2 regions of the Streptomyces sp. LaBMicrA B280 genome follow, and region 2 is predicted to be linked to the other one. Evidence: riboswitches for the same ligand, from Rfam matches in the RefSeq annotation. Region 2 holds a riboswitch; the other holds the start of a gene.

Region 1 (6,928 bases), on a different contig from region 2:
CCGAGTAGTACGTCTTGCTGAGCAGCTCCGCGCCCGAGGCGTCGTACGCCCATATCGTCATGCCGTTGGCGTGGTACGGCAGGGCCTTGCGGCGGTGCAGGACCAGGTCGTCGTCGAAGGAGAAGGCGATCTCGCGCTCGCCGAGGAGCGAGAGACGGCCCGAGTTCTTGATCGACTCCACCCGCTCGTCGGCGGATTCCACGTCGACCGTGCGCGGGGAGGCGCCCTCCAGGCCGAGCAGCACCGCCTTGGGGGTGCCGTGGCCGTGTCCGGTCGCGCCGAGCGAGCCGTACAGCTCGCAGCGCAGGGAGGCGACCGAGGCCAGCAGTTCCTCGTTGCGCAGCCGGTGCGCGAACATGCGCGCCGCGCGCATCGGGCCGACCGTGTGGGAGCTGGACGGGCCGATGCCGATCGAGAACAGGTCGAAGACCGAGATGGCCACGGTCACTCCTTGGGGCAGTGGTGGGGTACTCGTCGGCGAGTACCCCACCGGGGAATTACTTGGACAGACCCGGGTACAGGGGGTGCTTGTCGGCCAGGGCCTTGACCCGTGCCTTCAGTGCCGAGGCGTCGTACGACGGCTTCAGCGCCTCGGCGATCACGTCCGCGACCTCGGCGAAGTCCTCGGCCGTGAAGCCGCGGGTCGCGAGCGCGGGCGTGCCGATCCGCAGGCCCGAGGTGACCATCGGGGGACGCGGGTCGTTCGGGACCGCGTTGCGGTTGACCGTGATGCCGACCTCGTGCAGCCGGTCCTCGGCCTGCTGGCCGTCCAGCTCGGAGGCGCGCAGGTCGACCAGGATCAGGTGCACGTCCGTACCGCCGGACAGCACGTTGACCCCGGCGGCGCGGGCGTCCTCGGCCGTCAGACGCTCGGCGAGGATACGGGCACCGTCCACCGTACGGCGCTGGCGCTCCTTGAAGCCCTCGGAGGCCGCGACCTTGAAGGACACCGCCTTGGCCGCGATCACGTGCTCCAGGGGACCGCCCTGGAAGCCCGGGAAGACGGACGAGTTCAGCTTCTTCGCGAACTCCTTCTTCGCGAGGATGATGCCGCCGCGCGGGCCGCCCAGGGTCTTGTGCGTCGTGGAGGTGACCACGTCCGCGTGCTCGACCGGGTTCGGGTGCAGACCGGCGGCGACGAGGCCCGCGAAGTGCGCCATGTCGACCCACAGGTACGCCTCGACCTCGTCGGCGATCCGGCGGAACTCGGCGAAGTCCAGCTCGCGCGGGTACGCGGACCAGCCCGCGATGATGACCTTGGGGCGGTGCTCCTTGGCGAGCCGCTCGACCTCGGCCATGTCGACCAGGCCGCTCTCCTCGTCCACGTGGTACGCGACCACGTTGAACTGCTTGCCGGAGAAGTTCAGCCGCATGCCGTGGGTCAGGTGGCCGCCGTGCGCCAGGTCCAGGCCGAGGATGGTGTCCCCGGGCTGGGCCAGCGCGAACAGGGCCGCCTGGTTGGCGGAGGCGCCGGAGTGGGGCTGCACATTGGCGTACTCGGCGCCGAACAGCTCCTTGACCCGGTCGATGGCGATCTGCTCGGCCACGTCGACGTGCTCGCAGCCGCCGTAGTAGCGGCGGCCCGGGTAGCCCTCGGCGTACTTGTTGGTGAGGACCGAGCCCTGGGCCTCCATCACCGCGAGCGGCGCGAAGTTCTCGGACGCGATCATCTCCAGCGTGGCCTGCTGGCGGAGCAGCTCGGCGTCGACCGCGGCGGCGATCTCCGGGTCCAGCTCGTGCAGGGGCGTGTTCAGGACAGTCATGCGCTTATGACTCCTCAGCCGGCGATGTGGGCGTCGTACTCGGCGGCGGAGAGCAGGTCGGCCGGCTCGCCCGCGACGCGTACCTTGAACAGCCAGCCGCCCTCGAAGGGCTCGGAGTTCACCAGCGACGGGTCGTCGACGACGTTCTCGTTGATCGCGGTGATCTCGCCGGTGACCGGGGAGTACAGGTCGGAGACCGACTTGGTGGACTCCAGCTCACCACAGGTCTCGCCCGCCTCGACGGTGGAGCCGACCTCGGGGAGCTGGGCGTAGACCACATCGCCGAGCGCGTTGGCCGCGAACTCGGTGATGCCGACCGTCGAGACGCCGTTGTCGGCGGCCGACAGCCACTCGTGCTCCTTGCTGTAGCGCAGCTGCTGGGGGTTGCTCATGGCCTGAATTCTCCTGTACGCGCGGGAGTGCTGATGACGGGGGGACGCTGGTGGCCGCCGGTGGGCGGGCGAATGTGCGCAGGGTCACGTGCCCGCCCGTCGGGGGCGGGGGCGCGACCGGGCTCGCTGTCTACTTCTGGCGCTTGTAGAACGGCAGCGCGACGACCTCGTAGGGCTCGTGCGTGCCGCGGATGTCCACGCCTACGCCCTCGGTGCCGGGCGCCGCGTGCGCCGCCTCGACGTAGGCCATGGCGATCGGCTTGCCCAGGGTGGGGGAGGGGGCACCGGAGGTGACCTCGCCGATCACCTCGCCGCCGGCGACGACCGGGTACCCGGCGCGCGGCACCCGACGACCCTCGGCGATCAGGCCGACCAGGACCCGCGGGGGGTTCTGCGCGGCGCGCTCGGCGGCCTCGACGAGCGCGGCGCGCCCCACGAAGTCGCCCTCCTTCTCGAACTTGACCACGCGGCCGAGCCCGGCGTCGAAGGGGGTCAGCGAGGTGTTCAGCTCGTGCCCGTACAGCGGCATGCCCGCCTCCAGGCGCAGCGTGTCGCGGCAGGACAGGCCGCAGGGCACCAGGCCGACGCCCTCGCCGGCCTTGGTCAGCGCCTGCCACAGCTCGACGGCGTGCTCGGGCTTGACGAACAGCTCGAAGCCGTCCTCGCCGGTGTAGCCGGTGCGGGCGATCAGCGCGGGGACGCCGGCGACGGTGCCGGGCAGGCCCGCGTAGTACTTCAGACCGTCCAGGTCGGCGTCGGTGAGGGACTTCAGGATGCCGGGGGAGGCCGGGCCCTGGATCGCGAGCAGGGCGTAGGCGTCCCGGTCGTCGCGCACCTCGACGTCGAGGCCGGCGGAGCGCTCGTCCAGCGCGTCCAGGACCACCTGGGCGTTGGAGGCGTTGGCGACGACCATGTACTCGGTCTCGGCGAGCCGGTAGACGATCAGGTCGTCCAGGATGCCGCCGTCGGCCCGCACGATCATCGTGTAGCGGGCGCGGCCGACGCCGACGGAGGCGATGTTGCCGACCAGGGCCATGTTCAGGAAGTCGGCGGCCTCGGGGCCCCTGACGGTGATCTCGCCCATGTGGGAGAGGTCGAACAGGCCCGCCTTGGTCCGCACGGCCAGGTGCTCGTCGCGCTCGGAGCCGTAGCGGAGCGGCATGTCCCAGCCCGCGAAGTCGGTCATCGTCGCACCGAGCGAGCGGTGCACGGCGTCCAGCGCGGTGTGTCGGAGTTCGGTACTGCTCATCGGTCGGTCGTCTCCCAGGGCAACAGGGATGGGGCGAGGAACGTTCCTCCCCATCTGTCATCGGAACCTGAGAGGTTCGCCGGGACCGCCACGGAGGCGATCACGGTTTGCACCTTGGGTGGGGCAGCCGTCACGGCGGCCCGCTTTTCAGATGTGCCTCGCCCGCGCGGTAACGGGGCCTGAGAGATTCAAGGGAGGGACTTGCTCCTTCGGCGCCCCAGCGAAGCCTGCTGGGGACTCTCCCGCGCGGATTCAAACGGCCGGTATGCAGTTGGCGGCCACATCATTGCACGTCGCGCCCCCGCCCGTCAGGGGTCGCATCCGTAACCGAGCCGTAGCGGTACGCGCACCCGCCCGTGGCCCACCGGGCATTACCTTCCCTTTACTTCCACCGGGCATGGAGATTGCGAACCACAAGGGGAGGACGATCACGGTGAACAGGACCATGGCGCACGCGACCGGTATCCCGGCGCCGAGAAGCCCCGCGGCCCACGAGCGGGTGGCCGCCCGCCCCGCGCCCGCCGCGCCCGCCGTGCTCGACCTGCGCGGCCGGGCCGCCCGGGGCCCGGACACCCTCCGCTTCGGCCCCCGGGACATCGTGGTGCTCACCGGGCTGCCCGGCAGCGGCAAGTCCACGCTGATGCGCCGCGCGGTCACCGCCCGCCGCGTCGACTCCCAGGACACCCGGGCCCGCTTCGCCGCCCGCCTGCCCCGCTTCCTGCCGTACGCCGTCTACCGCCCCCTGGTGCGCGCCGCGCACTACCGGTCGCTGCGCCGCGCCCTGCGCACGGGGACCGCCCTGGTGGTGCACGACTGCGGCACCCAGCCCTGGGTGCGCGCCTGGCTGGCCCGCGCCGCCCGCCGCTCCGGCGCCACCCTGCACCTGCTCCTGCTGGACGTGTCCGAGGAGACGGCCCGCACGGGCCAGCGCGAGCGCGGCCGCACCGTCTCCCCCCGCGCCTTCGGCCGCCACCGGCGTACGACGGCCCGGCTGCTGGGGGCGGTCGGGCGGGGGGAGGTGCCCGCGGGCTGCGGCTCCGCGGTGCTCCTGGACCGGGCCGCGGCAGACGCCGTACAGCGGATCGTGTTCATGGAGTACGGCTCTGTCACCGGTACCCGTTAGCCTTCATGGTCCCAGCAGTGGTTCCCAGCAGGCGGTAGGCAGATGGACTTCCCGGCGGACGTTCCCGCGGACTTCCCGGCACAGACACACCCCCACCCGCACGGCGGTTGGCCCGGCAATGAACTGGAGGAGGTGCTCTCGGCCTCCCTCGGCATACCCACGGCGGGCGGCCGGATCATCGAGGTCCTCGGCCGCAGCTTCGTCTGGGTGCCGCTGCCGTCCGGCGGCGGACCCGGCAGCGGCCCGCTGGACCTGCCCACCCTGGACATCGAGGGCCAGGCGTACGTGCCGGTGTTCAGCTCGGAGGAGCAGTTCCACCAGGCCGTCGGCTCCCACCTGTCGTACACCATCGCCCCGGCCGTGGAGTTCGCCCGCGGCCTGCCCCCGCAGGCGGGCATCGCGGTGAACCCCGGGGGCACGGTCGGCATCCCGCTCCCGCCGGAGGCCGTCGCCGAGCTGTGCCGCGCCGGACACACCCCGCTGGACGGCCCCGCCGGCGGCGGCCGCGTCCGGCTGTTCGAGCCCGACTGGCAGGACGACCCGGTCGACTTCCTCTCCGCCGCGTCCGCCGAGTTCGCCGCGACCGGCGTGGTCATCACCGCCCGCCGCTGCCTGGCCGTCGTCGAGAACGCCGACCCGGTCATGTTCGTCGGCGTGGAACTCTCCCAGTGGGAGGGCGACTTCCGCGCCCTGCCCCTGGAGGCCCTGGGCCGCGCCCTCGGCCAGATCCCGACCGCCTGGCCGGTCAACCTGATCCTGCTGGACGTGACGGACGACCCGGTGGCCGAATGGCTGAAGTCAAGCGTCCGACCCTTCTACATCCGCTAGGTGCCTGCCCGGCGGGCCCCAGCCGCGGCCTGGGCGAACGGACAACGGGCCCCGCGCCCGTCGGCGCATAAGCTGTCTCCACACGCGGGGCACGAGGGAGAAGAAGGGCATGACAAGGTGAGCGCCACCCACAGCGGAAGCGTCGAACACACGCTCCGCCACGTCACGCCCGGACGCTACGACGCCTACGAGGCCCTGCTTCGCGCGCTCGCCACCCCCTCCGCCGGCCAGATCTGGATGCTGCTGTGGCACGGCCAGGCCGGCTCCCCGGACGCCCAGTACGGGGACATGGAGGTCGGCGGCTGCCACTACGCGCCGTGCGTCACCTCCGCCCAGGAGCTGTCCGCCAGCGGCTGGAACCGCTCGTACGAGGTGGTCGACGGCCTGGACGTCGCCCGCACCCTCTACCCCGACCACTACGGTCTCTGGCTCAACCCGCACGCCCCCGGCGGCGGCGTCGGCATCCCCTGGCTGGACCTGCGCCGCATCGCCACCGGCCTGGACCGGCAGCCCGCGGGCCCCCTCAGGCTGACCGAACCCGGCATCGAGATCCCGCAGTTCTACGCCCTGCTCGCGCAGCACGCCCACCGCACCCCCGCCCTGCGCTCGCTGCGCCGCGCCTGGGTGCAGCCCGCGCTCGGGGCGCCGTACCTCGCCATCGGTCTGGACCTGTACGAGACCTCGCCCGCCGCGGTCGACTCGGTGCGCGCGATGATGCAGCGCTCCGTCGGCGCCGTCCCCGAGGGCCTGCCCGTCTCCACGGTCGCGCTGACCGACGACCACGACCCGGTCGTGATGTGGATGCGCGCCCAGGCCCGGCCGTTCTACGACCGCGAGGCCCACGTCGCCGCCCCGGCCGGCCACCCGGCACCCCAACTCCAGGCCCCGGCGCCGGGTTACGGCTATCCGCCGGTGCACGGCGGTTACTGAGGTTCCGTCGCTTCCGGTGCCGTTCCCGCCCTAATTCCCGAACCGCGGCATTACGGCGTTGTGTCCCAACTGACCCACGTCCGGGGGTCGTTACCCACTGTCCGGATAACGGAATCCTCCGCGGTGCATCACGGTTGCGCATACTTTCACCGTCAGCTCTGGCGAGTGATCGCAAGGACGCTGAAGACTCCCCACTCAGACCACGAGCCTTCCAAACTCGTGTTCGCTTGCAAGTCGACAAAGCCGCAAACCGCGGCAGCGCAGGCCGGTCACCACCGGCGAGAGGGGTCGCACATCGTGACCGCACCGATCGAGACCACCGGGGCGGCAGCCGAGGCGCAGCCTGAGGCTGTGCTCGCGGGAGCCGACAAGGGGCAGATCGAGGGTCGTTCCCTGGGCCAGATCGCCTGGACCCGCTTCAAGCGGGACAGAGTCGCCGTGGCCGGCGGCGTCATCGTGATCCTGCTGATCCTGCTGGCCATCCTCTCGCGCCCCCTGCAGGCCGCCTTCGGCCTCGACCCCAACGCCTTCCACCAGGACCTGATCGTCCCCGACACCTCGCTGCCCAAGGGCGGCCTGGGCGGCATGAGCCTGGACCACCCGCTCGGTGTGGACCCGAAGTTCGGCCGGGACATCGCCACCC
Region 2 (6,928 bases):
GGGTCTGTTCGTGGGCTCCGACGTGGTCGCCCTGATCAAGGCGACCGAGGTGGCCCTGGAGACGGCCTAGGGCGACCGACCGGTTCGTGCCGGGGCTCGTCCCGGGGCTCGTCCCGGGGCTCATCCCGGGGCGAGGCGTCCCCGCCCCCGTACAGGCGACCGAGGCACCCGTACCCACCCCCGCCCGACGGCCGAGGGCCCCGCCCGGACATCCGGACGGGGCCCTTGGGGCACGGGGGGGACGCGGTCAGTCCTCGTACGCGTCCAGCGGCGGGCAGGAGCAGACCAGGTTGCGGTCACCGAAGGCCTGGTCGATGCGGCGCACCGGCGGCCAGTACTTGTCGGCCACCGAGACCCCGGCCGGGAAGACGGCCTCCTCGCGGCTGTAGGAGTGCGCCCACTCGCCGCCGAGCGCGCCCGCGGTGTGCGGGGCGTTGTGCAGCGGGTTGTCCTCGGCGGGCCACGCGCCGGAGCCGACCTTCTCGATCTCCGCGCGGATGGCGATCATCGCGTCGCAGAACCGGTCCAGCTCGATGATGTCCTCCGACTCGGTCGGCTCGATCATCAGCGTGCCGGCCACCGGGAACGACATGGTCGGGGCGTGGAAGCCGTAGTCGATCAGGCGCTTGGCCACGTCGTCCACGCTGACGCCGGTCGCCTTGGTCAGCGGGCGCAGGTCGATGATGCACTCGTGCGCGACCAGGCCGCCGGGGCCGGTGTAGAGCACCGGGAAGTGCGGCTCCAGGCGCTTGGCGATGTAGTTCGCGGAGAGCACGGCCACCTGGGTGGCCCGCTTGAGGCCCTCGCCGCCCATCAGCCGGACGTACGCCCACGAGATCGGCAGGATGCCCGCCGAGCCCCACGGCGCCGCCGAGACCGGTCCGACGCCCGTCTCCGGGCCGGCCGCCGGCTGGAGCGGGTGGTTGGGCAGGTACGGCGCGAGGTGCGAGCGGACCGCGACCGGGCCGACGCCGGGGCCGCCGCCGCCGTGCGGGATGCAGAAGGTCTTGTGCAGGTTCAGGTGCGAGACGTCACCGCCGAAGTGGCCCGGCTTGGCGAGGCCCACCAGGGCGTTCAGGTTCGCGCCGTCGACGTACACCTGGCCGCCGGCCTCGTGCACCCGGGCGCAGATGTCGGCGACGTGCTCCTCGAACACACCGTGCGTGGACGGGTAGGTGATCATCAGCACGGCCAGCTGCTCGCGGTGCTGCTCGATCTTGGCCCGCAGGTCCTCGACGTCGATCTCGCCGTCCTCGGACGTCTTGACGACGACGACCTTCATGCCGGCCATCACGGCACTGGCCGCGTTGGTGCCGTGCGCGGAGGACGGGATGAGGCAGACGGTGCGCTGCTCGTCGCCGTTCGCGCGGTGGTAGCCGCGGACGGCCAGCAGACCGGCCAGCTCGCCCTGGGAACCGGCGTTCGGCTGCAGGGAGACCTTGTCGTAGCCGGTGACCTCGGCGAGGCGGTCCTCCAGCTCATGGATGAGCGTGAGGAAGCCTTCGGCCTGCTCGGCGGGCGCGAAGGGGTGCAGCGCGCCGAACTCGGGCCAGGTGATGGGCTCCATCTCGGTGGTCGCGTTGAGCTTCATGGTGCAGGAGCCCAGCGGGATCATGCCGCGGTCGAGCGCGTAGTCGCGGTCGGACAGCTTGCGCAGGTAGCGCAGCATCGCGGTCTCGGAGCGGTGCTGGTGGAAGACCGGGTGGGCGAGGAAGTCGTCGCCGCGCAGCAGCGCCTCGGGCAGCGCGTCCCCGGCGGCCGCGTCCAGCGCCTCCAGGTCGGCCTCGACGCCGAAGGCGGCCCAGACGCTCTCCAGCTGCGCCCGCGTGGTGGTCTCGTCGCAGGCCAGGGAGACGTGGTCGGCGTCGGCCAGGCGCAGGTTGACGCCCTTGTCCCGGGCGGCGGCGACGATCTCGGCGGCCCTGCCGGGCACTCGCGTGGTGACGGTGTCGAAGAAGGCGCCGTGCGTGATCTCGATGCCGCCGGCCTTCAGGCCCTCGGCGAGCAGTGTCGCGTAGCGGTGGGTGCGCCGGGCGATGGCCTTGAGGCCCTCGGGGCCGTGGTAGACGGCGTACATGCCGGCCATGACGGCGAGCAGCACCTGCGCGGTACAGATGTTGCTGGTGGCCTTCTCGCGGCGGATGTGCTGCTCACGGGTCTGGAGGGCCAGCCGGTACGCCTTGTTGCCGTCGGCGTCGACGGACACGCCGACCAGGCGGCCGGGCAGGCTGCGGGCGAACTTCTCGTGCACCGCCATGTAACCGGCGTGCGGGCCGCCGAAGCCCATCGGGACGCCGAAGCGCTGGGTGGTGCCGATGGCGATGTCCGCGCCCAGCTCGCCCGGGGAGGTCAGCAGGGTGAGGGCGAGCAGATCGGCGGCGACGGTGACGAGCGCGCCCAGCTCGTGCGCCTGCTCGATCACCGGCTTGATGTCGCGTACGGCACCGGAGGCGCCGGGGTACTGGACCAGCACGCCGTTGATGTCACGGGCGGCGATGTCGGCCGGGATGCCCGCGCTCAGGTCGGCGACGACGACCTCGACGCCGGTCGGCTCGGCGCGGGTCTGGATGACGGCGATGGTCTGCGGCAGGGCGTCCGCGTCGACCAGGAAGAGACCCTTCTTGTTCTTGCCCATGCGCCGGGACAGCGCCATGGCCTCGGCGGCGGCCGTGCCCTCGTCCAGGAGGGAGGCGCCGGAGGTGGGCAGACCGGTGAGGTCGGCGACCATGGTCTGGAAGTTCAGCAGGGCCTCCAGGCGGCCCTGGGAGATCTCCGGCTGGTAGGGCGTGTAGGCCGTGTACCAGGCCGGGTTCTCCAGGACGTTGCGCAGGATGACCGGCGGGGTGAAGGTGCCGTGGTAACCCAGGCCGATCATGGAGCCGAGGACCTGGTTGCGGTCGGCGAGCGAGCGCAGCTCGGCCAGCACCTCGGCCTCGGTCCTGGCGCCCGGCAGGTCGAGGGCGTCGGCGTTCTTGATGACATCCGGGACCGCGGCGGCGGTCAGCTCGTCCAGGGAGCCGTAGCCGACCTGAGCGAGCATCTTGGCCCGCGCCTCCTGGTCGGGCCCGATGTGGCGCTGTTCGAAGGGGATGCCCGCTTCGAGCTCGGAGAGCGGAATGCGATGGGCGGTCATGGCGGAGGCCTCCTGGTCTGACGACCTTCGAAGGGCACCACGGCGCGGGTGCCCGGACGGCCTCCCCCTCTGTCATCTCAACCTGAGAGCTTCACCGGCACCTTGACGGCACCGGCTTTCACCGTCGGTGAGAGCGGAAGCCGTCGACACCCGCCCTGCTTTCCAGAGTGACCTCGTCCATGCGGTACGTGAGCCTGAGAGATTCCGGGGAGGATTTGCTCCTTCGGCGCCTCCGAGGTGGGTCGGAGGACTCTCCCGCATGGGGTCAGCAGCCGCAATCAGACTACCAGCGAGGTCAATGGCCGGATTCTCAAGTGGCCGCGGCAGTGAATGTGCTCTTTCGTAGTGCTTACGGATGAGTTGCGACCAGTTGGAGGGAGAGGGACCGTGCAGACCGACATCGATCCGCGCAACCTGATCGGCCGCAAGGCGTTCGACCGCAAGGGCACCAAGATCGGCACCATCGACGAGGTGTATCTGGACGACGCCACCGGTGTCCCCGAGTGGGCGGCCATACGCACCGGCCTCTTCTCCCGCGACGCGTTCGTCCCCCTGGAACCGAGCGAGCTCGTCGAGGGCACCCTCCATGTCCCCTTCGACCGCTCCCTGATCAAGGACGCCCCCGACTTCGGCGTGGGCCGCCACCTCTCCCCCGAACAGGAACTCCAGCTCTACCACCACTACGGCCTCGACGTGACCCCGGACGCCGCCCCCGACCACACCTTCGGCAAGCTGGCGGGCTCGGAGGAGACATGACCCCGGGCGCCAGGGGCGGGCGGCATCAGGGGGCGGGTGCCGTGACGACCAGAGGCAGCGGGTCCGCCGGTTCCAGCGCGGGGTCCGTGACGAGGAAGGTGCGTATCCGCCCCGGCGGCGACTGCGGGGTCTCGAAGCGCACCGTCACCCGGCCCACTCCGCTCCCCTGCACCCATCCGTGCCCGTGCTCCGCGTGCCGCACGTCCTGGCCCGCCCGCCAGTGCGGCAGCACCGGCTCCCGGGGCATCGCCACCGGCTCGGCCGCCGCCTCCTCCGGCGCCGGCTCCGCCCGCGAGGACGCCTGGGCGAACAGGTCCTCCTGGGTGTAGTCGGCGAGCCCGGAGACACCGACACCGAGCAGTCGCACCCCACCCGTGGTGTCCACGGACTCCAGCAGGCGCTCGGCGGCCTCCCGCACGACCGCCGGATCGTCCGTGGGGCCCCGCAGCGTCTCGGAGCGGGTCAGCGTCGAGAAGTCGTACCGCCGCACCTTCAGTACGATCGTCCGCCCGGACAGCCCCGCATCGCGCAGCCGCCGCACACACCGGTCCGCCAGCCGCCGTACCTCCAGGCCGATCCGCAGCCGGTCATGGATGTCCACGTCGTACGTGTCCTCCACCGACACGGACTTGGCCTCCCGCTCGGCCACCACCGACCGCTCGTCCCGCGCCAGCGCCATGGCGTACAGCGCCTGCCCATGGGCCTTGCCGAGCAGGCGTACGAGTTCGTCCTCGCCCGCCTCGGCCAGTTCCTCGACCGTCGTGATCCCGGCGCGCCGCAGATGGTCGCCGGTGGCCGGACCCACCCCCGGCAGGGTCCGCACCGGCAGCGGTCCCAGCAGCGCCCGCTCGGTGCCCGGCTCGATGAGCACCAGGCCGTCCGGCTTGGCCCGCTCGGAGGCGATCTTCGCGAGCATCTTGGACGCGGCGAGCCCCACCGACCCGGTGAGCCCCGTGACCGTACGGATGTCCGCGCGCAGCCGGACGCCCGCGCGCCGCGCCGACTCCGCGTCCCGCGCCGCGTCCGAGGCCGCCAGGTCCACGAACGCCTCGTCCAGGCTCAGCGGCTCCACCAGCGGCGACAGCTCTCGCAGCAGTGTCATCACCTGCTCGCTGACCGCCCGGTACAGACTGAAGCGGGGCACCAGATACGCCGCGTTGGGCGCCAGCCGCCGCGCCTGGGCCATGGGCATCGCCGAGTGCACTCCGAAGGCCCGCGCCTCGTACGACGCCGTGGCCACCACTCCGCGCGGTCCGAGCCCGCCGACCACGACCGCCTTCCCGCGCAGGCTCGGCTTGGACGCCTGCTCCACCGAGGCGTAGAAGGCATCCATGTCGAGATGCAGGATCGTGGGCGCGTTTCTCACATCTCCGATGCTGCACCACGGCACTGACAATCCGACGTCGCCCGGCGGCCCGTCGGGTCAGGGGCGGTTCAGACCGCCCGGTTGCGGCGCCGCGCCAGTTCGTCCGCCGGGTTGTGCCCGACCAGCGTCTCGCCCGTGTCGACGCGCTCGCCGTGCAGCTGGGACAGGGCGTTCTCCACGTCCCGCCAGACCACGCCGACCGCGATCCCGAAGACGCCCTGGCCGCCCTGGAGGAGCGCGTGCACCTCGTCGGGCGAGGTGCACTCGTAGACGGTCGCGCCGTCGCTCATGAGCGTCATGCGCTCCAGATCGCAGAAACCGCGCTCCCGGAGGTGCTGCACGGCCGAGCGGATGTTCTGGAGCGAGACCCCGGTGTCCAGGAACCGCTTGACGATCTTCAGGACGACGACGTCCCGGAAGCTGTACAACCGCTGGGTGCCCGATCCGTACGCGGGCCGCACACTCGGCTCGACCAGGCCCGTACGCGCCCAGTAGTCGAGCTGTCGATAGGTGATGCCGGCCGCCGCGCAGGCCGTGGGCCCGCGGTAGCCGATCTCCTCGGACGTCATGGACGCCGCCCCTTCGCCGCCCGGCACCGCCGTCGGCCGCTGCGGAGCGTGATCCACCGCGCTGCTGTGAACCGGGTACGGACCGCTCTCCCCGTAACCGCGCACGGGAGCACCCCCAGCCGTACCGTCGCCGCTGGTTCTCACGCCGACCTCCGTCCTTGACCTGCCTTCTCGACGGTAGGCAGTCACCAGGGGTGCGTCAACGATCGCCACACTCGGCACGCCGAGTGATAATCACCCAAGGAGTGGTTTCCCGTGTCCCACCGCGGGGAAAGGCTAGCCGAATGCCCTCGCGGAGACCCGTAGGACGCTCTCAATCGCCGGTGGCAATTGCCCCGGGAACCGGCCGCGAGAGGCCCAGGACCGACCCCCGAAAGCCCCGGCCGCGCAGGCCAGAGCCCCTATGAGCCGCTCGCGGGCGCCGACCGCCTCACTGGCTGCTGGTGCCGAAGTCCTCGGGCGAGATCTGGTCGAGGAACTCGCGGAACTTCTCCACCTCGTCCTCCTGCTCGTCCGGGATGGCGATCCCCGCGTCGTCCAGCACCGTGTCGCTGCCGTAGATCGGCGTGCCGGTGCGCAGGGCCAGCGCTATGGCGTCGGAGGGGCGGGCGCTGACCTCCACCCCGCTGGCGAACACCAGCTCCGCGTAGAAGACGCCTTCCCGCAGGTCGGTGATGCGTACTTCGGTCAGCTCCTGGCCGACGGCCTCCAGCACGTCCTTGAACAGGTCGTGGGTCAGCGGCCTGGCCGGGGCCATGCCCTGCTGGGCGAAGGCGATCGCCGTCGCCTCCCCCGGCCCGATCCAGATGGGGAGGTAGCGGTCGCCTCCCACTTCGCGCAGGAGCACGATCGGCTGGTTGTTGGGCATTTCGACCCGGACACCTACGACATCGAGCTCGTTCACACAGCAACCCTAGGCCGTGCCCGGGACGTTTGGGTAGTCGGGCCCCCGGCGGCCGCCCGATCCGGCCCCCGCCGGACCGCCCCCGGATCAGGGAAGACGCACTCCGAGGGCGGTCTTCAGGAGGGCCGCGTGCAGCTTCGCGGTGAGCGCCGCAAGCTCTTTCGTACGGGCCTCGGCGAGCGCTCTGGTCTGCGGGTTGC

The links. A riboswitch is a leader RNA that binds a small molecule or an ion and turns the genes downstream of it on or off. The one in region 2 is predicted to bind glycine.
Region 1: another riboswitch for glycine. It lies ahead of gcvT (glycine cleavage system aminomethyltransferase GcvT); the one in region 2 lies ahead of gcvP (aminomethyl-transferring glycine dehydrogenase).

The regions. Positions count from the first base shown of each region.
Region 1 covers NZ_JBMJCT010000003.1:99,024-105,951, reverse strand. Annotated here, with positions in the region: gene ACLF5H_RS02885 (L-serine ammonia-lyase) at 1-442, opposite strand, end outside; gene glyA (serine hydroxymethyltransferase) at 498-1,763, opposite strand; gene gcvH (glycine cleavage system protein GcvH) at 1,778-2,155, opposite strand; gene gcvT (glycine cleavage system aminomethyltransferase GcvT) at 2,286-3,404, opposite strand; glycine riboswitch at 3,449-3,561, opposite strand; glycine riboswitch at 3,562-3,659, opposite strand; gene ACLF5H_RS02865 (AAA family ATPase) at 3,838-4,527, shown strand; gene ACLF5H_RS02860 (enhanced serine sensitivity protein SseB) at 4,570-5,355, shown strand; gene ACLF5H_RS02855 (enhanced serine sensitivity protein SseB C-terminal domain-containing protein) at 5,473-6,285, shown strand; gene ACLF5H_RS02850 (ABC transporter permease) at 6,583-6,928, shown strand, end outside.
Region 2 covers NZ_JBMJCT010000009.1:7,497-14,424, reverse strand. Annotated here, with positions in the region: gene ACLF5H_RS08700 (TOBE domain-containing protein) at 1-70, shown strand, start outside; gene gcvP (aminomethyl-transferring glycine dehydrogenase) at 248-3,133, opposite strand; glycine riboswitch at 3,306-3,401, opposite strand; gene ACLF5H_RS08690 (PRC-barrel domain-containing protein) at 3,521-3,889, shown strand; partial or broken gene ACLF5H_RS08685 (DNA polymerase IV) at 3,814-5,255, opposite strand; gene ACLF5H_RS08680 (MerR family transcriptional regulator) at 5,324-5,968, opposite strand; gene ACLF5H_RS08675 (bifunctional nuclease family protein) at 6,255-6,728, opposite strand; gene ACLF5H_RS08670 (MerR family transcriptional regulator) at 6,816-6,928, opposite strand, start outside.